Regions from separate parts of the Blastococcus brunescens genome, predicted to be linked through region 1. Evidence: riboswitches for the same ligand, from Rfam matches in the RefSeq annotation. Region 1 holds a riboswitch; each other region holds the start of a gene.
What was found. A riboswitch is a leader RNA that binds a small molecule or an ion and turns the genes downstream of it on or off. The one in region 1 is predicted to bind cyclic di-AMP.

Region 1 (7,253 bases):
ACTCCGTCGCGAGGCCCAGCGCGGTCATCCGGCCGATGTCGCCGGCGGAGACGACGTAGCGCTCGTACCCCAGCTCGGCCATCGCCGCCGCCACGTGCTCCGCCATGCCCGCCCCCGAGAGGTCGCGGTCCTGCAGCGGCGCGGCGAACGGGTAGCCCGGCAGCGCCGGGACGACGACGTGCACGTCGGTCAGCAGCGGCAGCACCCGCTCGTAGCGCAGCACCGAGTCGGGCCAGCCGTGCAGCAGGACGACGGCGGGGCGTCCGGGTCCGCGGCGCGCTGGTGCACCACGCGCAGCCCGCCGGCGAGCGCCCACGGCAGGGCGCGGATCCGCTGCTCGTGCTCGCGCCAGTCGTAGTCCTCCGCCCAGGTGGAGACGAGGTCGGCCAGGTAGCCGGGATCGGTGCCGCGCTCCCAGCCGTGGTCGCCGGTCAGCTCGACCGGGCGCCAGGCCCGCAGCCTGGCGCGCAGGTCGTCGAGCACCGCCTGCTCGACCACCGGGGGCGCGGCGTCGTTCGTCGTCATCACGGCATCCCGGCGTGCGGGACGGCGACCTGCGTCGACACCAGCACCGCCTCGCGCACCGGCGCGCGGGTGTGCTCGTAGAAGTCCGGCGCGCAGCACAGCAGCAGCGTCCGGCCGTCGTCCCCACCGAGCGCGCAGGCGAAGACCCCCATGCCCTCCGGCGCGGCGATCTCCTCGACGATCGCGCCGCCTTCGGCCACCCGCAGGACCCGGGAGTTCAGCCCGTCGGCGACCCAGACGTGGCCCTCGGCGTCCAGGGTGCAGCCGTCGGGGGCGACGACGACCTGACCGATGAGCTCCTGGACGGAACCGCCCTCCGGCACGGGCCCGAGTTCTGCCCAGATGCGCCGGTTCGTCAGCGAGCCGTCCGGCGCGACGTCGAACGCGGTGAAGCGGTTGCCCCAGGTCTCGCCGACGATCAGCGTGCCGCCGTCGGGGGTGATCACGGAGCCGTTCGGGAAGCGCAGGTCCTCGGCCACCACGGTCACCGTGCCGTCGGGGTCGACCCGCTTCAGCGAGGCGGAGGCCGGGGCGCCGCCGCCCATGAGGTCGAACCCGAAGTCCCCGACGAAGGCGCGGCCGGAGGAGTCCACGACCATGTCGTTCATCAGGCCGGTGCAGGCGCCGGACAGGTCGGCGTGCGTGGTGACCTCGCCGTCGGACACCCGGAGCAGCCGGTGGTCCTTCATGGAGACGACGAGCAGTGAGCCGTCGGGCAGCCAGCCCAGCCCCGAGGGCTGGTTCTCCACCTCCAGGACGACGGTCTCGCCGCCCTCGGGCGCCACCCGGCTGACGGTGTGCCGGTAGAAGTCCGACGCCCACCAGGCGCCGTCGTGCCACCGCGGGCCCTCGAAGTACGAACCACCCTCCAGCACCGTCCGGAACGCTCGCTCAGCCATGGCCCGGACGCTACGGCCTGCCGCGTGTCAACACGAGGCGAGGTTCTGTGGACAAGCGTCTGACCTGTGGATTCGCGCTGCTGGAGACGCCGATCTCCGGTATTCTTCGTACACGCGTTCGATCGATCAGGAGGTGGTCATGGGCGAGCTGCAATCGGCGCTCGACGCCCTGGCCGCCGAGGACGTGCAGGGTCGGACCCCGCGTCAGAACCTCGACGAGATCGCCGTGCTGCTCGAGGCGCGCAACCGCATCGACGCCCAGTTGACCCGCCGGGTCCGGGCCGCCGAGCTCCAGCAGGCACCGGAGGAGGACGGCCAGAAGTCCATGCGGTCGTGGCTGCGAGGGCACGGCCGGATCACCTCGGCCGCGGCCGGGCAGCTGGTCCGCAACGGCCGGGCGCTGGGGTGTCTGCCCGCGGTGGAGGCCGCCTTCGCCATGGGTGCGGTCACGGCCGATCAGGTCGCCGTGATCGCTCCCGTGGCGAAGGCCGACCGGCAGGCCGCGGCCCTCGAGCAGGGCATCGACCTCGCCGCGGTCGACCGCACCTTCGCCGCCGTCGCCGCAGAGCACCGCGTCGAGGAGCTGTCCCGGCTGGTGCACCACTACCTCGCGCTGCTGGACCCCGACGGGCCGGAGCCCGATCCGACGGACGAGCGGTCGCTGACGCTGTCCACGCTCTCCGACGGCACGGTCGTGCTGCGGGGCCAGCTCGACGCCGTCGGTGGCGAGAAGTTGCTCACGGCACTCGAGGCGATCGTGCAGGCGGACCGGCCGAAGGGTGATCGCCGGACGCGCGCCCAGCAGAACGCCGACGCGCTCGTGCAGCTGGCCGACAACCAGCTGGCCTCGGGCGGCCTTCCGATCCTGCGCACGGTGAAGCCGAACGTCGTCGTCACGATCCGGGACGGCGACCTGGCCGACCGCGGCGCCGGTCGGGCTGCGGCGACCACCGGATTCGGCGGCCTCGTCTCGGCGGAGACGGCGCGGATGCTCGCCTGCGACGGCAGCATCACCCCCGTCCGGATCGACGAGCACGGCATGCCGCTGAACGTGGGCCGCACCAAGCGCGTGGTGCCACCGCACCTGCGCAAGGCCGTCGAGCTGCGTGACCAGACCTGCATCTTCGCCGGCTGCGGAGCCCCGAAGTACTGGTGCGACGTCCACCACCTGATCCACTGGATCTTCGGCGGGGAGACGTCGCTGGAGAACTCAGCTCTCCTGTGCGAACGGCACCATACGAAGGTCCATCACGGGTTCCGGGTCGAGCGGGATCCCGGCGGACGATGGCGGACGTTCCGGCCCGACGGCAGCGAGATCGTCATCGGCGCACCGCTGCTGATCTGAGCCGTACCGCTCACTGAGCGGAGCGCCGCCCCATCGCGAACCTCACGCACGGGTCCGCCGACCGTGCGCGCGGTCGGCGACCCCTGCGTCCCCGGGCACGCGTGGACCGGGGACGCAGGGGAGCAGCGTATGGATCAGACGACGCGTCGGGCGGTGTTGTAGCCCCACATCGAGTCGACCGGCACGACCGCGACCGGGTTGCCGTAGGTGGAGGAGTGCACCATCTGGCCGTTGCCGATGTACATGCCGACGTGGCCGACCGGGTCGTAGAAGAAGATCAGGTCACCGGGCTGCAGGTCGGCCTTGGCGACAGGAACCCCCGCCGTCGACTGTGCGCGCGACGTGCGCGGGATCGATACGCCGGCCGCCTGGTAGGCGGAGTAGGTGAGGCCCGAGCAGTCGTAACCGCCGGGGCCGGTGCCGCCCCACACGTAGGGCTTGCCCTGCTGGGCCAGCGCCGTGTCGACGGCGACCTGTGCGGCGGAGTTCGGCGCCACGACCGGAGCAGCGGCCAGGGCGACCGGCGCCGAGGCCACGGGCGCGGGGCCGCCGGCGTTCGCCGAGGCGGCAACGGGAGTGAGCGCGATGCCCGCGCCCGTGACGAGGGCGAGCGCCGCCCCGCGGAAGGAACGGCGGGTGATCGTGGACGTGCGAGTAGTCGTCATGGACGACGGGTTCTCCTGTTCTCCATCAACCGCCTACCGAGTTAGCTGACGGGTTCGGGCGGGGAGATCGCCCGGCGGAACCGGCGGAACCGGCCTCGCTTCACCCCAGGACTGCGGTGGGTCCCCGGTCCGGCACCGGAGACTCCGGTGCCGGTTCGGCGGTGTCCGGCCGGGTGTCACCGGAGGCGGTGACGAGGGGGCCCCGAACGGACGGCGACGACGCTAGGTCCGTCATCCAGTCGTCACAAAGCGTCCGCCGCGGGCATCGGGAGCTCCGTCGGGACGTGCGGCGAGTGGGTCCGGACAAGCGACTCGCGACGCCACCACCACCGATCCCGCTGCCGGTTCCGGACCGAGCGCGAGCCGCATAAACGGAACGCGATCGCCCGCTTACTTCCGCGCGGCGGCGTGGCGGCACGGAGCGTCCGCGTCCGATCCCGCGAGCCGCTGAGGTGTCGATCGCGCGACGGCGTCGATCGCGCGACGGCGTCGACCGTCGCCACTGCGTTGACCGTCGCGACCGCAGCGTGCTGTCGTGGCGGCGATGACCGATGACGTGATCTACGACGACGGGCGGGTCCGCCTCGACCGCGAGGCGCTGACCCTGCGGCGCTACTACTTCCCGCTCGCCAGGAGCAAGCGCATCCCGTACTCCGACATCCGCGGCATCGAGGTCCGCCCGCTGACCTGGCTCACCGGCAAGGGGCGCCTCTGGGGCTCCGCGCACCCGCGGTACTGGCTGCCGCTGGACCGCGCCCGCCTGCGCAAGGACACCGCGCTGGTGCTTGACGTCGGCGGTCGCGTCCGGCCCGCTTTCACCCCGGACGACCCCGCGCGCGTGGCGGACCTGCTCCGCCGCTGCATCGGCTGAGCCGCCCCGGACGCCGTACCCGGTCAGAGCCGCTCCCGGCCGGATCAGGACCGGCGCCTCACGACGCCGGGACACGTCCCGTCCGACCGTGGTCCTCGCCCGCCGGGAGGGACCCGGCCGGCGTTGGAGGTGGACCCATGACCGCTGAGCCCGTGACCCCGGCTCTGTCGGGACCGATCACTCGAGACGCGCCGAGCGCCCGCCCGGCGCCCATCGGCCGGCGGACCGCAGTCGTGTGCCTGGCCGTCGGAGCCACGCTCAACCTGGCCGAGGCGCTGATCGGCCGCGTCGTCGGCCAGAGCGGCTCGGTCGCCGGCAACCTCGACGCCTGGGCGGCGCGCCCGACGCTCGCCACGGTCGGCCTCGTCGCCGGCACGGTCGCCGTCCCGTTCCTGCTGCTCGGCCTCGTCGCCATGGCGCAGCTGGTCCGCCCGCGGATGCCGCGGCTGGGCACGACCGCCATGGTGCTCGCGTACGTCGGTGGGCTCGGCTTTCTGGGCATCCACGCCGTCTCGATCGTCGACCACGCAGCCGTCGACCAGCCCGACCGCGACGCCATGGTGGCGCTGCTCGAGTCCGCGCAGAGCAGCTCGCTCGCGCTGCTGATCCTCCTGCCCTTCCTGCTGGGGATGGCCGGCTCCGTGCTGCTCACCTCGATCGGCTACCTCCGCACCCGCGTGGTGCCGGTCTGGATCCCCGTCGTCCTGGTGCTGTTCCTGCTGCTCGACTTCGGACCCTTCTCGACCGGTCCGATCGACCCGCACTGGCTGTTCGTCGCCGCGTCCGTCGGCCTGGCCGTCGTGGTGGCCCAGCGGACCGACCAGCAGTGGTGGACCGGGCGTACTCCCGGCGACGCGACCTCCTGACCAGCGGTCCTCCGATCGGTAGCGTCGCGCGCGAGGTGGACGAACCGGTGTTCAGAGAGCGCGCAGCCCAGGGCAGCCGGGCCACCGTGGTGGCCCGGCTCTCCGCCGCGGCCGCGGTGGGATACGCGGCCGTCGGGCTGATCGCGCACATCGCCACCCCGGCGGCCGACCGGGAGAACCTCTTCGGCAGCCCCGAGCCGGTCGTCGGCCCGGCCATGGCGATCGTCGGTGCGGTCCTGCTCGGCCGGGTGCCCGGGCACCGGGTCCTGCAGCTCATGACGGTCATCGGCTGCTTCGCCTGCGTGTTCGCCGGCTCGCTCGGTCTCGCCGTGTACGGCTTCTCCGGCAGCGACGACCCGGCTCCGGTCTTCCGGATCGCCGCCTGGCTGACGCTCTGGACCTGGGTGCCGTCGTTCGTCTCCTTCGCCACCCTGCTCCCGCTCCTCTTCCCGGACGGCCGGCTGCTGTCCCGCCGCTGGCGCCCGGTCGCGATCGCCGCGGTCGGCCTGATCGCCACGATGTCGCTGCTGACCGCGTTCACCGACATCCAGCCGGAGGGGACCCAGCCGGCGAACCCGGTCGCGATCGGTGTCCCTGAGCCGGTCCTGGACGCCGTCCAGACGGTCCTGAACCCGCTGGTACCCGGTCTCGCGCTGCTCGGGCTGGCGAGCCTGATCCTGCGGTTCCGCCGCGCCGACCCGCAGGGCCGCCGGCAGATCGCCTGGGTCGGGTACGCGCTGGCCCTGGCGGTCGTGGCGGCGTTCCTCGCCCCGGCGCCGGTCAACGTGGTGGTCACCGCCGCCGTGCCGGTCGCCATCGGCGTCGCCGTCGTGCGCTACCGGCTGTTCGGCATCGACGTGGTCCTCAACCGCACCCTGGTCGGGACGGCGCTGCTGGCCTCCTCGGCGCTGGTCTACGTCGCCGTCGTCGGCTGGCTCGGCGGCCTCGCCGGTGCCCCGACTCGGTCATCGGCTTCATCGGAGCCGTGGCCGTCGCCGCCGTCTTCCACCCGCTGTACGTGCGCATCCAGCGCGCCGTGGATCGGCTGCTGCACGGCTCGCGCGGCGACCCCTATCGCGTGCTCGGCCACGTCACCGAGGTGCTCCGCGACGCCGCTGCGCCGCGCCAGGCTCTCGCCCGGGCCGTCGCGACGATCGCCGTCGACCTGAAGCTGCCCGCGGTCGCCGTGCAGGTCGACCGGCCCGGCGCCCCGCCGGTCGTCGAGTCGGTGGGGAGCGGGCCCTCGCCGTCCACGCCGTCCCGCTGCACTGGCACGACGCCGTCGTGGGCACGCTGCACGTCGCCCCCGCGCGGGCACCGACCGCCTGGACCCGGTCGACGAGTCGCTGCTGACCGACCTCGCCGCCCAGCTCGCCGCCGTCGGCTTCGCGTTGCGGCTGGCCACCGACCTGGAGCGCTCGCGCGACCGGCTGGTCACCGCACGGGAAGAGGAGCGCCGACGGATCCGCCGCGACCTGCACGACGGCCTCGGCCCGCAGCTCGCCTCGGCGGTCATGGCCCTCGACGTCGCGACGCGCGCGCTCGGGCAGGAGCCGGCCCGGGCCGTGCCCCTGGTGACGACGGCCCGCGACCAGCTCCAGGACGCCGTCGCCGACGTGCGCCGCATCGTGCACGGCCTGCGTCCACCGGCGCTCGACGACCTCGGTCTCCTCGGCGCGCTCCAGGCGACCGGACCCGGCCTGCTGCCCGAGCGCGACGGCGCCCCGCGCATCCGGATCAGCGGCAGCGGACAGCTGTCGGACCTGCCCGCCGCCGTGGAGGTCGCGGCCTACCGGATCACCCAGGAGGCCATGACGAACGCGATCCGGCACGCCTGCGCGGAGCACATCGCCGTGCGGCTGGACGGCGGTCGGGAGGCCGTCGGCATCGAGGTCGTCGACGACGGCCGCGGCTGTGCCGAGGACTCACCGGCCGGGCTGGGCCTCCGGTCGATGCGCGACCGCGCCACGGAGCTCGGCGGCAGCTGCCGCATCTCGCCCGAGCCCGGCGGCGGCACCCGGGTCTCGGCCGTCCTGCCGCTGGGAGGAGATCCGTGACCCGCGTCGTCATCGCCGACGACCA
Region 2 (7,253 bases), 420 kb from region 1:
AGGACTCCCAGGCCATCGCCGACGGCGCGGACATCCGCACCTACATCCGGGACACCGCGCGCGAGTACGGCGTCGAGGAGAAGATCCGCTTCCACCACCAGGTCCTCTCCGCCGAGTGGTCGACCGACGAGGCCCGGTGGGCGGTGACGGCCCGCCGCACGGACACCGGCGAGACGGTGCAGCTCACCTGCTCCTGGCTCTCGGCCTGCTCCGGCTACTACCGCTACGACGAGGGCTTCCGGCCGGACTTCCCGGGCGAGGAGCGCTTCGCCGGTGAGCAGATCCATCCGCAGCACTGGCCCGAGGACTTCGACGCGACCGGCAAGCGGATCGTCGTCATCGGCAGTGGCGCCACGGCCGTCACCCTGGTGCCCAACCTGGCGGACGCGGCCGAGCACGTGACCATGCTGCAGCGGACGCCGAGCTACGTCATGTCGCTGCCCGGGCGGGACCCGCTGGCGCGGTTCCTGCACAGCTTGCTGCCGCCGACGCTGGCCTATCCGATCGTGCGGTGGAAGAACGTGCTGGTCTCCACGGCCTTCTACCAGTTCAGCCAGCGCTGGCCGGCCGCCGCCCGCACGCTGCTCCGCCGCCTGACCCAGAAGCAGGTGCCGGACGTCGACGTCGACACGCACTTCAACCCGCCGTACGACCCGTGGGACCAGCGGCTGTGCCTGGTGCCCGACGGCGACCTGTTCCGGGCCCTGCGCCGCGGGCAGGCCGCCATCGCCACCGGCCGGATCGCGACCTTCACCGAGAAGGGCGTGCAGCTGGAGTCCGGCGAGCACCTCGACGCCGACGTGATCGTCACCGCCACCGGCCTCAACCTGCTCGCCATGGGCGGCATGACCCTGGCCGTCGACGGGCGGCCGGTCGAGCTGTCGGAGACGGTCTCGTACAAGGGGATGATGCTGTCCGGCGTCCCCAACTTCTCGATGGTCATCGGCTACACGAACGCCTCGTGGACGCTCAAGGCGGACCTGGTCAACCGCTACGTCTGCCGGTTGATCAACCACCTCGGCGCCCGGGGCTACGTCTCGGCCACGCCCCTCGCGCCGCCGGAGGGCGCCGACCAGCCGTTCCTCGACCTCGCGTCGGGCTACGTCCAGCGCAGCCTCGCCGACCTGCCCAAGCAGGGCCGGCGCAAGCCCTGGAAGCTGCACCAGAACTACATCCGCGACGTGGGGCTTCTGCGGCGGGGTTCGCTGGAGGACGAGGGCATGACGTTCCAGCGGCGCGTGCCCGCCACCACCACGGAGAAGGCGGTCGCCTGATGGGCCCGTACCAGTTCGCCGGCGGCACCGCCGTCGTCACCGGGGCAGCCAGCGGCATCGGAGAGGCGCTCGCTGTCCAGCTGGCCGCGCGGGGCAGCTCCCTGGTGCTCGTCGACCGGGACGAGGACCGGCTGGGCGACGTCGCCGACCGCATCCGGGCCGCCCATCCGGCGCTGACGCTCGCCACCCACGTCGCCGATCTCTCCGACGACGACCAGACCGACGCCCTGGCGGCCACCCTGGCCGCCGAGCACCCGGAGACGGACCTCCTGGTCAACAACGCGGGGGTCGCCCTCGGCGGGCGCTTCGACCAGGTGACCCTAGAGGAGTTCGACTGGGTGATGGCGGTCAACTTCCGGGCCGTCGTCCGGCTGACCCATGCGCTCCTCCCGGCGCTCAAGGCCCACCCCGGCGCGCACCTGGTGAACGTCTCCAGCGTCTTCGGCATCTTCGCGCCCGCCGGTCAGGCCGCCTACTCGGCCAGCAAGTTCGCCGTCCGCGGGTTCTCCGAGGCCGTGCGGCACGAGCTCGCGGAGAACGCGGTCGGGGTGACCGTGGTGCACCCCGGTGGGATCAAGACGCGGATCGCCGAGAGCGCACGCACCGGCTCCGGCGTCTCGGCCGAGGAGTACGAGGTGGGTCGCAAGCAGTTCGCCAAGCTGCTGACCATGCCCCCGAGAAGGCCGCGGCCATGATCATGGCGGCTGTCGAGAAACGCCGTCCACGGCTGCTCATCGGCTGGAGCGCGAAGGTTCCCGACGTGCTCGTCCGCCTGACGCCGGGCAGCTACTGGAAGCTCATCGCCCGTGGGGCGGCTCCGGCGAAGCCGCCGGCCGCGCGGTAGCCGGAAGTCCGGTTGTGCGGGGCAGTAGAACTTCAAGAGTGCTGCCCCGCCTGGTCGAACTCGCTCCCGACGACGCCCTCTTCGCCGACTGGTGCGAGGTCTGGGCGGCCGGGCAGCGCACCGACCGCCCGGACGAGCCGCCCGCGCGGCGGCGGACCACGTTGCGCTCGGGCGGGAGCTGGTCGCGCCGGGCGGCTCCCGCGGCGGCACGCACCGGGCCGCCGTCGTCGGCGGGGCCGTCGTCGGGGCGCTGCGGCTCATCCTGCCGCAGCGCGGCGACCGGACGCTCGCGGTCCTCGACGTCGCGGTGCACCCCGCGCACCGACGCCGGGGCGTCGGGACGACGCTACTGGAGGCGGGGACCGCACTGGCTGCCCGGTCGGGGCGGACGGAGCTCATCGCCGAGGTCGACGAGCCGGCGCCCGGGGCGCCCGGGCGCGGCTTCGCGCTGCGGCACGGCTGGACGTGCGACCTCGTGGAGACCCGCCGCGACCTGGTCCTCCCCCGGACGCGGCGCGGCTGACTGCCGTCGAGGCGGAGGCCGAAAGCGCCGGAGCCGGCTACGAGGTGCTCACCTGGCGCGACCGGACGCCGGAGGCTCTCCTGGCCGACCGGGCGCTGCTCGAACAGCGCATGACGACCGACGCGCCGCACGGCGACCTGCCCGTCGCCGAGGAGCAGTGGGACGGCGCCCGGATCCGCGAGTACGAGGCCCTGCACGTCGCGCGCGGCCGCACTGTCCTGTCCGCCGGCGCCGTCCGCGAGGGAAGGCTGGTGGGGTTCACCGACCTGCAGGTGACGCTCGCCGCCCCGGAGCGTGCCCACCAGGGCGGCACGCTCGTCCTGCGCGAGCACCGCGGGCATCGGCTGGGTGCCCGGATGAAGGTGGCGGTGCTGCGCGAGCTGGTCGCGGCCTTCCCGCAGGTACGCCGGATCAGCACCTACAACTCCGACGCCAACCGGCCGATGGTGGCCGTCAACGAGTCGCTGGGATTCCGGCCGGCGGGTCAGCTGTCGTCCTGGTCGACCCACCTCTGACTCCGGACGGGCCGACGGTCGGGTTGACTGGCCGGGTGCCGGCCGATCGTCCCGTTCCCCCGGGGTCCGTCTCCCCGACCTTCGTCCGCGACCACACCCGGCCCGCCCGTCCGTCCCTGGTCCCCGAGGTGACCCTGCACGTCGCCGCGGACGTGGTGGCCCTGTGGGAGGCGATCGAGACCGAGCGCGGCGTGGCGCCGACCGACCCGCCGTTCTGGGCGGCGGCCTGGCCCGGCGGTCAGGCGCTCGCTCGCCATGTCCTCGACACCCCGTCGGTCGTACGCGGGCGGTCGGTGCTGGATCTCGGCGCGGGCAGCGGTCTGGTGGCGGTGGCGGCGGCGCTCGCGGGGGCCGGGCGGGTGGTCGCCAGCGACATCGATCCGTTCTCGCACGCCGCGGTGCCGGTCAACGCGGAGGCGAACGGTGTCGGCCCGATCGACGTCGTCGGTGACGTCCTGGGGAGGAGCCGCCCGCCGTCGACGTCGTCCTGGCCGGTGACGTCTGCTACGACCGCGTGATGAGCGAGCGGGTGCTGCCCTGGCTCGAGGCCGCCCGCGCGCGGGGCGCCGAGGTCTACCTGGGGATCCCGGGCGGCCGTACGTGCCGACGGACCGGCTCGCGGCGGTGGCGACCTTCGACGTCACCGACACCGAGTCATCGCCCCACCAGCCCACCCAGGTCCGGCGGACCACCGTGTGGCGGCTGCCGTGAGCCGCCGCCGCGAGATGCATCACGCCGCCGATTCCCGCCATGGGATTGTCACGTAACGGTAACGGCGGCTACGTTGGCCCGGTCCGGCCGGACGTTTCCGCCCCACCCGGGGTGGCCGCGCCGGACGCCGCCGAGTCGCCCGAGGCCAACCGGTCGCGGGCGAGCCGGGGACCCACCGCAGTACTGGGGTGAATCCTGCTCCGAGCTCCGCTCGGGGCGGGTAGGGCCGCTTCCCGCCCGAATCCGTCAGCTAACTCGGTAGGCGGCCACGGAAGGAACCGACGAACGGAGAGCCGCAGCCTGGTGCGCCCTCGGCGCGCCGCGCACGCAGCAGTCCACATGCACCGTTCCGCGGGCCCGCCTCGCTGACCGGTGTTCCGCCGGGCGTCCAGCCCGCGGTGCTGCCCTCGACCCCCAGTGGTGGATCGCCCGCGCCTCGTGCGCCGCAGGTCCGCCGCGTCCTGTCATCCGGAGCACACGCACCTCATGAACCTGCGCACCCTCACGTCCTCGCACGGCCGAGCCACCCGTCGTGGACACCGCCCGCCCTCGCCGGCCGTCGTCCGGCGATGTACCTCGCGACCGCCGCCGCCGGCGCTGTGCTCGTCGGCGTCGTCACCGCCGGCGAGCCGCCCGCCGAGGCCGCGCAGCTGCAGTCGGTGAGCGTCGCCGAGCAGCTCGGCATCAGCGCCGAGGCGGCCCCGGTGACCGCCGACGAGCTCCTGGCCCCGCTGGAGCAGCTCGCCGCCAGCCGCAGCGAGCGCGACGCCGAGCGTGCGGAGGCCGCGGCGGTCCAGGCCGCCGCCGACCAGGCCGAGGCCGATCGTCTCGCCGCCGAGGAGGCCGCCCGCGTCGCGGCCGAGGAAGCTGCCCGCGTCGCCGCCGAGGAGGCCGCCCGCGTCGAGGCGGCCCGTGCCGCCGAGGCCGCAGCTGCCGCGGCCCGTCCGGGTCAGGGCACGTCCGCGCCCACTGCCCCTGCCGGCTCCTACAAGGAGTACGCGATGGGCAAGGTCGGCAGCGCGAGCGAGTTCACCTGCCTGGAGAACCTCTGGGGCAAGGAGAGCGGCTGGAACCCCAACGCGCAGAACCCGACCAGCACCGCCTACGGGATCGCGCAGTTCCTGGATTCCACGTGGGCCGGCACCGGGATCGCCAAGACGTCGGACGGCTACCGCCAGATCGACGCCGGGCTCATCTACATCGAGAACCGCTTCGGCTCCCCGTGCGGCGCCTGGAGCCACTCGCAGTCCAAGGGCTGGTACTGAGCACCTGATCCAGCCGTGGCGGCGGGTGGGACGCCCGTGGCGGTGCACACCGGGACGTCGGGGTGGAGCTACGACCACCGGGACGGCGTCCTCCACCCACCGGGCACGCCGTCCAGGAACGCCGGGCGGCTGCGGAGCTGGTCGGCTGAGTTCAGTCCGGCAGGAGCCCGGCGCCGTCCTTGGCGATCAGGGCGGTGCGCACCGCGGCGTCCACGGTGGCGGCGAACGCCGGGTCGCTGCGGTCGCGCTCGAGGACGGCGTCGATCATCTCCGGCACGAGGTCCGGGTCCACGGTGAGCACCAGGGTGCCGCCGGCGGCCAGGAAGCGGACGGCGCGCTCGCCCGGCGGGAGGTCGAGGACGGCGCGGGCGTTGCCCAGGTCGTCGGAGATGACCACGCCGTCGAAGCCGAGCCGCTCGCGGAGCAGTCCGGTGACGACGACCGGCGAGAACGCAGCCTGCGCGGACGGGTCGATCTTGGGGTAGGTCGCTGACGAGACCATGACGAAGGGGTCGGCGGGGAGCGCGCCAGCTCGCCGAAGAGCGTCACCTGGGCGTCGTCGGCACCGGTCGCGGCATCGGTCACGTCCGCGGTGGTGTCGGTGTTCTGCTGCACGAGGCCGAGGCCGGGGAAGTGCTTGAGGGTCGCGGTCACCCCCGCCCGGGCCAGCGCGTCGACGACGGCGGCGACCACCGGCGCGGCGGCCTCGGGGGTGCTGCCGTACTGGCGGTCGAAGGCGCCGATGGGCTCGTTGGCCGCCTCGGTGCCGGCCGGGACGACGTCGGCGACCGGCGCGAGGTTGAGGTTGACGCCCGCGGCAGACAGCGAGGCCCCGATGTCGGCGGCGAGGGCCGCCAGCTGGGCGGGGGCAGGGCTCCCTGCGCCTGCGCGGACGGGAGCCGCTCGAACCCCGGGCCCTTGAGGGACTGGACGGCGCCGCCCTCCTGGTCGACGGCCACCCAGAGGTCCGGCCCGGGGAGACGGACTGCCAGCGCGCGGCGGTCGCGGCGAGCTCGTCCGCCGGTGCCTGCGACCGGCCGGCGAGGAACAGCCCACCCACGCCCTGCTGCGCGACGGCCTCGCCGGTGTCGAGGTCGTCCAGCGGCACGCCGGCCACGAACAGCTGGGCCACCTGAGCGCGCCGGTCGAGCCCCGCGAGGGCCGCCTCGACCCGCTGCTCCTCCGCCGATGGCTCGCTGGGCGGTGCCGTGCTCGCCGTCGGTGTCGTCGTGTCCTGCGACGTCGCCGGTCGCTCCGACGAGCAGCCGGCCACCAGGACGAGGAGCGCAGCGAGGACGGCCGGCCACGTTCGTCGGAGCATGGACGTCCTGGCCTCCTGTCGGAACCGCTCGGGGTGTCCAGCCCAGTCTGCCCGGATGCTGACGACGATCAACCGGCTCATCGGAGAGCGGCCCGTGATCCGGGCGCGGCACCGGCGAGACCGCGCGTCGGAGCGGCGGCCGCCTGGCGGCCGCTGAGCGCGCGCACGTCGCCGGTGTCATGCTCGCCCTCCCTGGCGGGGAGTAATACGGTCGGGGCATGGGTGGCGAGCAGGAGCAACCAGAGCCCCAGACCGCGACCGGCAAGCTGGTCGGGCGGTCCATCGACGAGTTCGTGGGCCAGCTGCGAGGGTTCACCGACCGCGCCCGGTCCTCGCCGGCGCCGTCCCGTCGAGGCTGCACCTGCCGGCACTCCCCAGCCCTCCGGGCGCGATGTCGGCAGCCCAGGTCGGGGCGGTCGCCACGACGGTCAGGGCGCAGCGGCAGTCCATCGCCGCGATGCGGGCGCAGCTGGACGCCTTCGACCAGCAGCTGGCCGTCTTCGAACGGATCCTCGACCCGCTCGAGGAGTGGAGCGCGACCTGGGCCCAGCTGGAGAAGGCCGTCGGTGACTTCGTCCGGCCCGCCGGCGACAGTGGCAAGCCGCCGGAGGCCTAAAGGCCGTCGTCGCCCTCCCGGGGCCTGCGGCGCAGCAGGCCGGTCACCGAGCCGACCCGGTCCTGCGCGACCCGCAGCCCGTGGATCAGCGGCACCAGATCCTCCTGGATGCGCCGCAGCGTGTCGGGGACGGTGTCGACCACCGGGTCGTCCAGCACCCGGCCCACCCGCTCGATGCCGGGCC
Region 3 (7,253 bases), 1.3 Mb from region 1:
TATGGCCGCCAGGTCTCCGCCCAGTCGACCAGCTGCTCGCCGGCCCGGTGCACCGCCGCCCGTCGAAGCCGGAGCCGGCCGGGACCGTCGAGCACGACCCGTGCGGCGTCGCGGGCGGCGGCACGCCCGGTGTCCCAGCTGCCGAGAAGGGTGTCGCGGATCCGGTCGGTCTCGGCGGCGACGGCCGCGCCGCTGGCGTCGACCCGCGCCGCGGCGTGCCGGGCCTCCATCCCGGTCTGCTCGTACCAGGCTTCCAGCGCGGTGAGCTGGTCGGCGTGTGCGGACTCGAGCGCGACGATCTCGCGCAGCGCGTCCCGGCGCGGCAGGTCACGGGCGAGCCCATCCAGGCAGCACTGCTCGACGGTCCACGCCTCGCGCAGGTCGGCGAGCGCCTGCTCCAGCGGCCGGGGCGTGGCGTAACGGGCGGCCTCGGCGGCGGCCAGCCGGGCGGCGTGCGCCGGACCGAGATCGGCGCGGTCGCGGGCGAAAACGGCGAGCCACTGCTCCCGCGCCTCGGCGGGATCGGCCGCCACGAGGTGAGCGGTGTTGGCGGTGCGGCCGCGGGTCATCCCGACGTAGGCCGCCGCCGCGCCGATGTCCTCACCGACCACCAGGTGCGCGGCGGTCACCGTGTCGCCCTGGGCGCCGTGCGCGGTGGTCGCGTAGGCCAGTTCCACGTGCGCGGTGACGTAGCCAGCGGGCAGCACCCGCGCCCGGGTCACAGGCGGGGTGACACTGCCGGGAACGTCCCCGCCGACAGGCTCGACAGGGGTGGCAACCAGCGCGCCGTTTCGGCCCACGGCGGTGACGGTCCAGGTGTCGCGGTTGGCGACGCCGAGGTCGCGGTCGTTGCGGCGGGTGGCGATCCGGTCGCCGACGCCGATCCGCTCCCCGGCCCCGGTGACCACCGCCGCGACGTCGTCGACCCGGCCCTCGGTGACAAGTCGGTCCCGAATGGCGGCGCCGATTCCGGCCGCCTGCTCACGTGTGCCGACCACCACAGCCACCCGTTCACTCGCGGTGTAGCCGTCGGCCACGCCGGCGGCGAGCGCCTCCCACAGCACCGCCGCGTCGGGGTACAGCCGGATCTGCCCACGGGCGAGCAGCGCGTCGAACACCGTCCCGGGGTTCGTGCCGGCGCGCATCGCCAGCGTCAGGTCGGCGTAGTCGGTGTCCAGGATGGTGCGACCGGTGGCGTCGATGCGGGTGAAGCGGTGCACCCCGAGCAGGGTCAGGTGCTCGGTCGGGTCGACCTGGGCCGCGGCGAGGTCGAGGACACCACCGCGACCGACCGCCGGCAGCTGATGCCGGTCACCGAGCAGGGCGACCTGCACCTGGCACTCGTCGGCGACCGTCAGCAGGGCACGGGCGGTGTCCTGGTCCAGCATGCCCGCCTCGTCCACGACGAGCAGGTCACCGGCCCGCAGCCGCGCCCTCTCCCGGTCCGGCATAGGCGCGGCCGGTGACCAGGTCGGTGTGGCCGAGCGGGAGGCGGCTCCAGGCGCCGTCGCCATTCCACCGGTAGCCGTACTGGTAGGCCAGCCGGGCCGCCGACCCGGCGACCGCGCCGACCTCCGCGGCGGCGACCGTGGCCGCCTTCAGCGTCGGGGTGACGACCACCAGCCGGCGCCCCTGCTCGGCGAGCAGGTTCCTGGTGGCGGCGAGGGTGGTGGTCTTGCCGGCGCCGGCCGCGCCCTCGATCACAACCAGGCGCCGCGGGCCGGCGAGCGCGGCGACCGCCGCGGCCTGTCCGGGATCCAGCCGGGTGGCACCGGCTGCGACGTCGACCGGCGGGATCGGGTCGGTGTCCGGGATGCCGGCCGGGCGGTCGGTGGCGCGGGCGGCGAGGCGGGCGGTGAGGTCGGCCTCGACGGCGAGCACCGGTGGCGAGGTCCAGGCCCGGATGTGCTCGGGCGCGCCGTCGCGGTCCAGCAGCGGCACGCACCGGGACATCGTGCGGGCGGTGAGGTCTTCGGCGAGCTCGATGCGCACCGCCGGGTCGGTGACGATGCCGGCGGCGGCGAGCAGCTGTTCGACCTCCCCGCGTACGTCGGCGGCGTTCCACGCCGAGCGGGCCGCGGCCAGCCGGGCGAGCACCCGCTGCACCACCTGCTCCCGGTCCAGGCCGCCGACCGGCGTGGGTGTCAGGCCGACCGCAACATTCCGGTCGCGGTAGCCCAACGCGGCCAGCTCGGCCAGCCACCGTGCCGTGAGGTCCTCCCCGGCTGCGGCCTCACCTTGTCCGGGCGGCCCGCTGCCCACGCTCGCGCGTCCCAGGAGCGGCGCAACCCCGGGCCGGGGTGCTCGCCGGGATGCGCCGCGGTCCATTCTCGTTCGTAGGTGTCGATGTTCCGGGCGATCTGCGCGGTCCGCGCGCTGAAGGCGCCCACGAAATCCGCCAGCTGCCGTATCTCCCCATCGGCACCCAATACATATCCGTGAGCGGCGAGCGCGGCCCGGAAGTGCAGATCGCAGGCGACCGCGGCGTGCCCGATACCGTTGATCGCAGCGAGGAAATCGCGAATACCGACGGTGTGCAGGCCGCGCCATTTCCCGGCCGCGAACACCCGGGCGTTGATCTGCAGGTGCAGATGCCGGTGCGGATCCCCGGCCCGCGACGTGTAGTGCGCCACCGTCACCGCCTCGGCCACCTCGACCGGCACCTGCACCTGCCCGCCGCGCGGACCGACCCGGGTGGTCGCGTGCTCCCCGAGCCAGCCGATGATCTGCCCGGCCGCCCGTGCCTGGGCCGCGTCATACGCCGTCGCGACGTTCGGATGCAGCGCCGCCGCCAGCGACCACGTCTTCGGGCCGTTGACCACCACCTCGACGAACCGCACCGCATGCCCGTCGCCGCGCAGCTGCCCCCGCGGCTCGCCGGTACCGGGGTCACAGCCGGCCACCCACGTCTCGTAGGCGTCACCGGTCAGCGGCGCCAACTCGCTCACCCGCCCGCCGGCAACGCTGAACCGGCGCGCCACACCGGCACCCTCGGCGAGGTAGTAGTCATCCGTCCGGCCCCGGTCGGCCTCCACGTACTGCCGGGCAGCCGCCGGTGAGCCGGCGTAGATCTTCATCCCGCCATGCATTTTCAACGCCACCCGACAATGACCAACAAGTCACCCCTATAGACGCCGATGGCCCCGCAATGCGGGGCCCGATCTACCTCCGAAGGTAGCATGCGTGCCGTTCTTCAGTGACATTTTGACGTTCATTAGTAACAGTTTGAGTGTTATGGGTCAGGGTTGGGCGTTGCGATAAGTAGGTCAGCTTAGCGATGTCTGATTGGCTTCTCATGGCGGTCGTTGATCGCTTTCACGATGACGACTGGCCGGTTCTCAATGATCCTGGCGTTGCGGTTCGCGATGGCCCGGTTCGTCGTCATTAGCGATTCCTGGGTGACGGTGACGTGGGTGTTGAGCGGCCCGGTGGTCGTCGCTGCTTCCCGGACAGGGGTGTCCCGCCTGTCCTACCCGTGCGGGACTGGTCACCGGGCGGGTCTTACGGGACCGCGGTCGAGGGGCGCTGCGTTGTCCCGCGATGTTCCCTTTGAGGTTCTCTCAAGTGAGACGGTTGAACCGAGAGACGGTCGCCGCCGTCTCTGTGGCTGCTGGCACGCCGCGTCGAGCGCGTGATCCAACGACCAGCGCAGCGAGGCACTGATTTCCGCCGAGACGGACCAGGGGCCATAGCTGCGGCGGAGTGCCTGAGCGTCGGATGGCCCGTCGACAGGGCCCCCTGCCCCACCGAACTCAGGGCAGGGGGCGCTGTCGTCGGTCCCGGGCTCAGCGGACCACGACGGTCAGTCGGTTACCCGGCTGGCAGGAACGCCACGTGTGGGTGGTCCATGTGGTTGGCCGTGGCGGATCCGCGGTCTTCCATCGTCTGCCACGCCCAACCGGTCCACGGACCGGCGATCCGTTGCCGCCAGATCACGTTCTCGACGCCGAGTCGAGCCGCGTTGTCGATCACGTACTGGGCGACGGCGTCTCCCTTGGCCCGGTCGGTGTAGACCATGAAGTCAGCCGCGCGGCCTTGGGTGGGGCTGTGCCCGGGGCGGGTGAGGACGGTGGAGACGCCGAACCGTTCGGCGATTTCTTGGACGGCGGGTCGGACGTGCGGGTCCCACGCCCCGTAGGCGCTCGAGGACGCAGCCGGCCTGGGTGACGGCGCCGGCGTCGGGGCGACGGCAGACCGGTCCGATGCTCGGCTGGCGCGCTCGGGGGCCGCACTCGGCGCGGCGGCCGGGGCCGCGTTCCCGCTGAGGACGAGACGTTGACCGACACGCAGGACGTTCGGGTCCGCGCCGATGACCTCGCGGTTGAGGGCGTGCAGCTGCTGCGCGGTGGTGCCGTGGCGGGCGGCGATCTTGTTGAGCGTGTCTCCCGCGCGCACGGTGTACGCGCCCGAGCCGCTGACCGCTGACGGCGTCGAGCCCGAGCCCGAGCCCGAGCCGCCGATGGTGAGCACCTGACCGATGCGCAGGACGTTCGGGTTGGGCCCGATCGTGTCGCGGTTGTCGGCGTAGATCGTTCGCCACGAGGTGCCGTGGCTGGCCGCGAGCTCGCCGAGGGTGTCGCCGGAGCGGACTGTGTGGTCCCCGGAGTGAGCCTGGGCGGGGGCGATCATTCCAACGGAGACGGCCGCTGCTGCCGCGACGACCACGGCGGGTCGTGCCACGGCCGCCACGACAGGGTTGCGGGTGGGACGGCGGTGCCGTCCCTTGTAGCGCTTGGACATGGGTGGTGAGCCTCTCGCCGCCTACGGAGTTAGCTGTCGGGTTCGGGCGAGAGCTGCCCGGCCGCATTCTGCGGCTTCACCCCAAGGCCGGAAGGCCTGGTCCTACGAGGTGGGTCCCCCGCCCTGCCCGTCGTTTTCGACAGGACCGGTGCGACGGTGGGCAGGTTGGGCGGTGCCGTCATCCGGGTCCACCGCTCGGCGAACCTCAGCACGGTATGCAGACCCCGGACGCAGGCAGCAACCCTGAGCCAGCTTTCCCGGGTTCGCCCGCGAGGATTCACAAAGCGTTACCGGGACCCTGCACCGCGTGTGCTTGTCAGCTCCGGCCGACCGCTTCTTCCGGGGGATAGCCGGTCTGAGAAGTCCCACGTCCGGTTGATGGCGATCAACCCGTAGATGACGCGGCGCCATAGCCGGCGGTCAGCCGTAGGCGGGCCCGGCCCGGGCCGGGCCAGGCCGGCACCTCCGATCACGATGTGCACGACGTTGTGGAAGCCGTTGATCTCGAATCCACGTCAGGCGGTCGTTGGTGGCGTGGGTAAAGAAATCGTCGAAACCGGGCGATGAAGACGCCGACGAACCCGACCAGCAGGTAGACAACGCCGACGGCCAGGCCAGCGTCTGCGGCCCGCGGAAGGATCCTCGAGCGGGACGCTGCTCAGGTTGGTCACCGGCCGGTCGTGCGTGGTGATGTGGTCGTGGCCGCGCCGCGCCGCGGTGCGTTGCGGCGACGCCGTTCTGGCGCCACCTGCACCGGCCAGCCCGACCGGGGGCGCGCGGCCTCCGGACACCGGTGTGGTGATGCGGTCCGCCTTCGCCAGACTGTCGGAATGATGTCCGAGGAGCCGGTCTTCGCCCGCGACGCGGCGACGGCGGCGTATTACGACCAGCGCGCTGAGGAGTACGACGAGTGGTACACCGGGCAGGGCCGCTTCGCCGAACGGGACCGGCCCGGTTGGGGCGCCGAAGTGGAGGCGGTGGTGACCCTGGTCCAAGCGCTGCCGGCGGTCCGCACCCTGGACGTCGCCTGCGGCAGCGGCTTCCTCACCCGCCACCTGACCGGCTTCGTGGTCGGATTGGATCAGAGCCTGGCGATGGTGGCCCTGCCCAGTCCCGCCTGCCGGGTGGACGCGCTCTCACAGGTGACGCGCTGGACATGCCCTTCGCCGACGGCGCATTCGACAGGGTGCTGACCGGCCACTTCTACGGGCACCTGCCCATCGGTGAGCGAGGAGCCTTCCTCGCCGAGGTCCGGCGTGTGGCCGGTGAGCTGGTGGTCATTGACTCCGCCCTGCGTCCAGGAATCGACGCCGAGCAGTGGCAGGCGCGGACGTTGAACGACGGCTCCCGGCACCGGGTGTTCAAGCGCTACCTCGGCGCTGAGGAACTGGCCGACGAGATCGACGGAGAAGTGCTGTTCGCGGGCAGCTGGTTCGTCGCCGCCCGCAGCCGCTGAGCACTCTGAAGCGGCCAGGCGCCCAAACCGCCTCCAGGCAGCGCTGTCCGGCAGTCACTCAGGGCGCCGCGGTTGCCTCGGTAGCCGAACCGGCCACAGCTGTGGCCAGCTCGATGAGCGGCCAAGGCCGCGCCGCAAGGGGATCCTCTGCGGGACGTCCTTGTTGGTCCGTCCACCTGCCCGAATGTTGCCGTAGCGGGTTCGTCCAGCGGGACGTCGCAGAAGGCCACCTACTGCGAGCCGCTGATCCGGCAACTGGCAGCCATCGGGCGGCGTGATCCAAGTCGTGTGGACGCTGGGAGGCGCGGCTCTCGGTTGGTATCAAGACGTGGCTGCAAGGCACCCACCGAGGCGTGTCCAAGGAGCACCTGCAGCACACACCGGCGGTGAGTCCGGTGGCGTGCAGAAGGGCCCGCCGCAGATGTGCATGACGAAGAGGCACCGTAGCGGCGGCTCACGGAGCGTCGGCGGAACTACCCTGAGGCGATGGCCACGGACGCCCCCATTGGCAGACCGTCAGTCACGAGCACCGGGACTCCGAGTGCCCGCACAATCACCGACGGCGCGACGCCAACGACAAGGGGGTCATCTGCCTTCGGTGCGGCCAGGCTGTCGAGCCGACACCGACCTACGCTCTCAGGCTCGAAGCCGCTAGGCGGCAGCGGCCGAACCGCGACCGGCGCGGACGTAAGCGGCGGTGAGCGATCCTCTACGGGTGTCGCGAAGTCGACTGTGATCGCGTCGTGCTGTCCGACCGCCGGCATCGGTGCCTACGTTGGGTCGATAGCGATCAACAGCATGCTCTTGCGCCCTCGGGCGGGCGGAAGTAGGCATCCCCGGCCTTGGGCCGCGGGAGCTGCTGCTGCGGCATCGGTGTTGCTCGCGGGCTGCGGGACCAGCGATAGCGAGGCTGAAACCAGCAGCCTGGGCAGTGCTGCAGCGCTCATTGCTTGCTCTGACCACGCCTTCTGGGGGCCGTGGCGAGCACAAGTCAGGAGGCCGACGGCGTGCTCGTGACCTTCGACATCGAGGAGTGGGTTCACCCCATCTCAGGCCC

Region 2: another riboswitch for cyclic di-AMP. It lies ahead of U6N30_RS16325 (aggregation-promoting factor C-terminal-like domain-containing protein); the one in region 1 lies ahead of U6N30_RS19230 (C40 family peptidase).
Region 3: another riboswitch for cyclic di-AMP. It lies ahead of U6N30_RS10510 (LysM peptidoglycan-binding domain-containing protein); the one in region 1 lies ahead of U6N30_RS19230 (C40 family peptidase).

What each region holds. Positions count from the first base shown of each region.
Region 1 is NZ_CP141261.1:2,872,345-2,879,597, reverse strand. Features, by position in the region: gene U6N30_RS19250 (alpha/beta hydrolase) at 1-223, opposite strand, end outside; gene U6N30_RS19245 (epoxide hydrolase N-terminal domain-containing protein) at 190-525, opposite strand; gene U6N30_RS19240 (SMP-30/gluconolactonase/LRE family protein) at 525-1,424, opposite strand; gene U6N30_RS19235 (HNH endonuclease signature motif containing protein) at 1,564-2,769, shown strand; gene U6N30_RS19230 (C40 family peptidase) at 2,904-3,434, opposite strand; cyclic di-AMP (ydaO/yuaA leader) riboswitch at 3,450-3,605, opposite strand; gene U6N30_RS19225 (PH domain-containing protein) at 3,979-4,305, shown strand; gene U6N30_RS19220 (hypothetical protein) at 4,539-5,171, shown strand; gene U6N30_RS19215 (hypothetical protein) at 5,219-6,340, shown strand; gene U6N30_RS19210 (sensor histidine kinase) at 6,563-7,228, shown strand; gene U6N30_RS19205 (response regulator transcription factor) at 7,225-7,253, shown strand, end outside.
Region 2 is NZ_CP141261.1:2,447,976-2,455,228, reverse strand. Features, by position in the region: gene U6N30_RS16355 (flavin-containing monooxygenase) at 1-1,274, shown strand, start outside; gene U6N30_RS16350 (SDR family NAD(P)-dependent oxidoreductase) at 1,274-1,969, shown strand; gene U6N30_RS16345 (hypothetical protein) at 1,966-2,118, shown strand; gene U6N30_RS16340 (GNAT family N-acetyltransferase) at 2,210-2,641, shown strand; gene U6N30_RS16335 (GNAT family N-acetyltransferase) at 2,686-3,156, shown strand; gene U6N30_RS16330 (class I SAM-dependent methyltransferase) at 3,285-3,674, shown strand; cyclic di-AMP (ydaO/yuaA leader) riboswitch at 4,001-4,147, shown strand; gene U6N30_RS16325 (aggregation-promoting factor C-terminal-like domain-containing protein) at 4,437-5,132, shown strand; gene U6N30_RS16320 (glycoside hydrolase family 3 N-terminal domain-containing protein) at 5,284-5,634, opposite strand; partial or broken gene U6N30_RS33980 (glycoside hydrolase family 3 N-terminal domain-containing protein) at 5,724-6,188, opposite strand; gene U6N30_RS16315 (hypothetical protein) at 6,845-7,069, shown strand; gene U6N30_RS16310 (hypothetical protein) at 7,066-7,253, opposite strand, start outside.
Region 3 is NZ_CP141261.1:1,580,215-1,587,467, reverse strand. Features, by position in the region: gene U6N30_RS10525 (AAA family ATPase) at 1-1,514, opposite strand, end outside; gene U6N30_RS10520 (AAA family ATPase) at 1,414-2,181, opposite strand; gene U6N30_RS10515 (relaxase domain-containing protein) at 2,145-3,077, opposite strand; gene U6N30_RS10510 (LysM peptidoglycan-binding domain-containing protein) at 3,811-4,740, opposite strand; cyclic di-AMP (ydaO/yuaA leader) riboswitch at 4,747-4,901, opposite strand; gene U6N30_RS10505 (class I SAM-dependent methyltransferase) at 5,439-5,933, shown strand; gene U6N30_RS10500 (class I SAM-dependent methyltransferase) at 5,897-6,196, shown strand; gene U6N30_RS10495 (hypothetical protein) at 7,210-7,253, shown strand, end outside.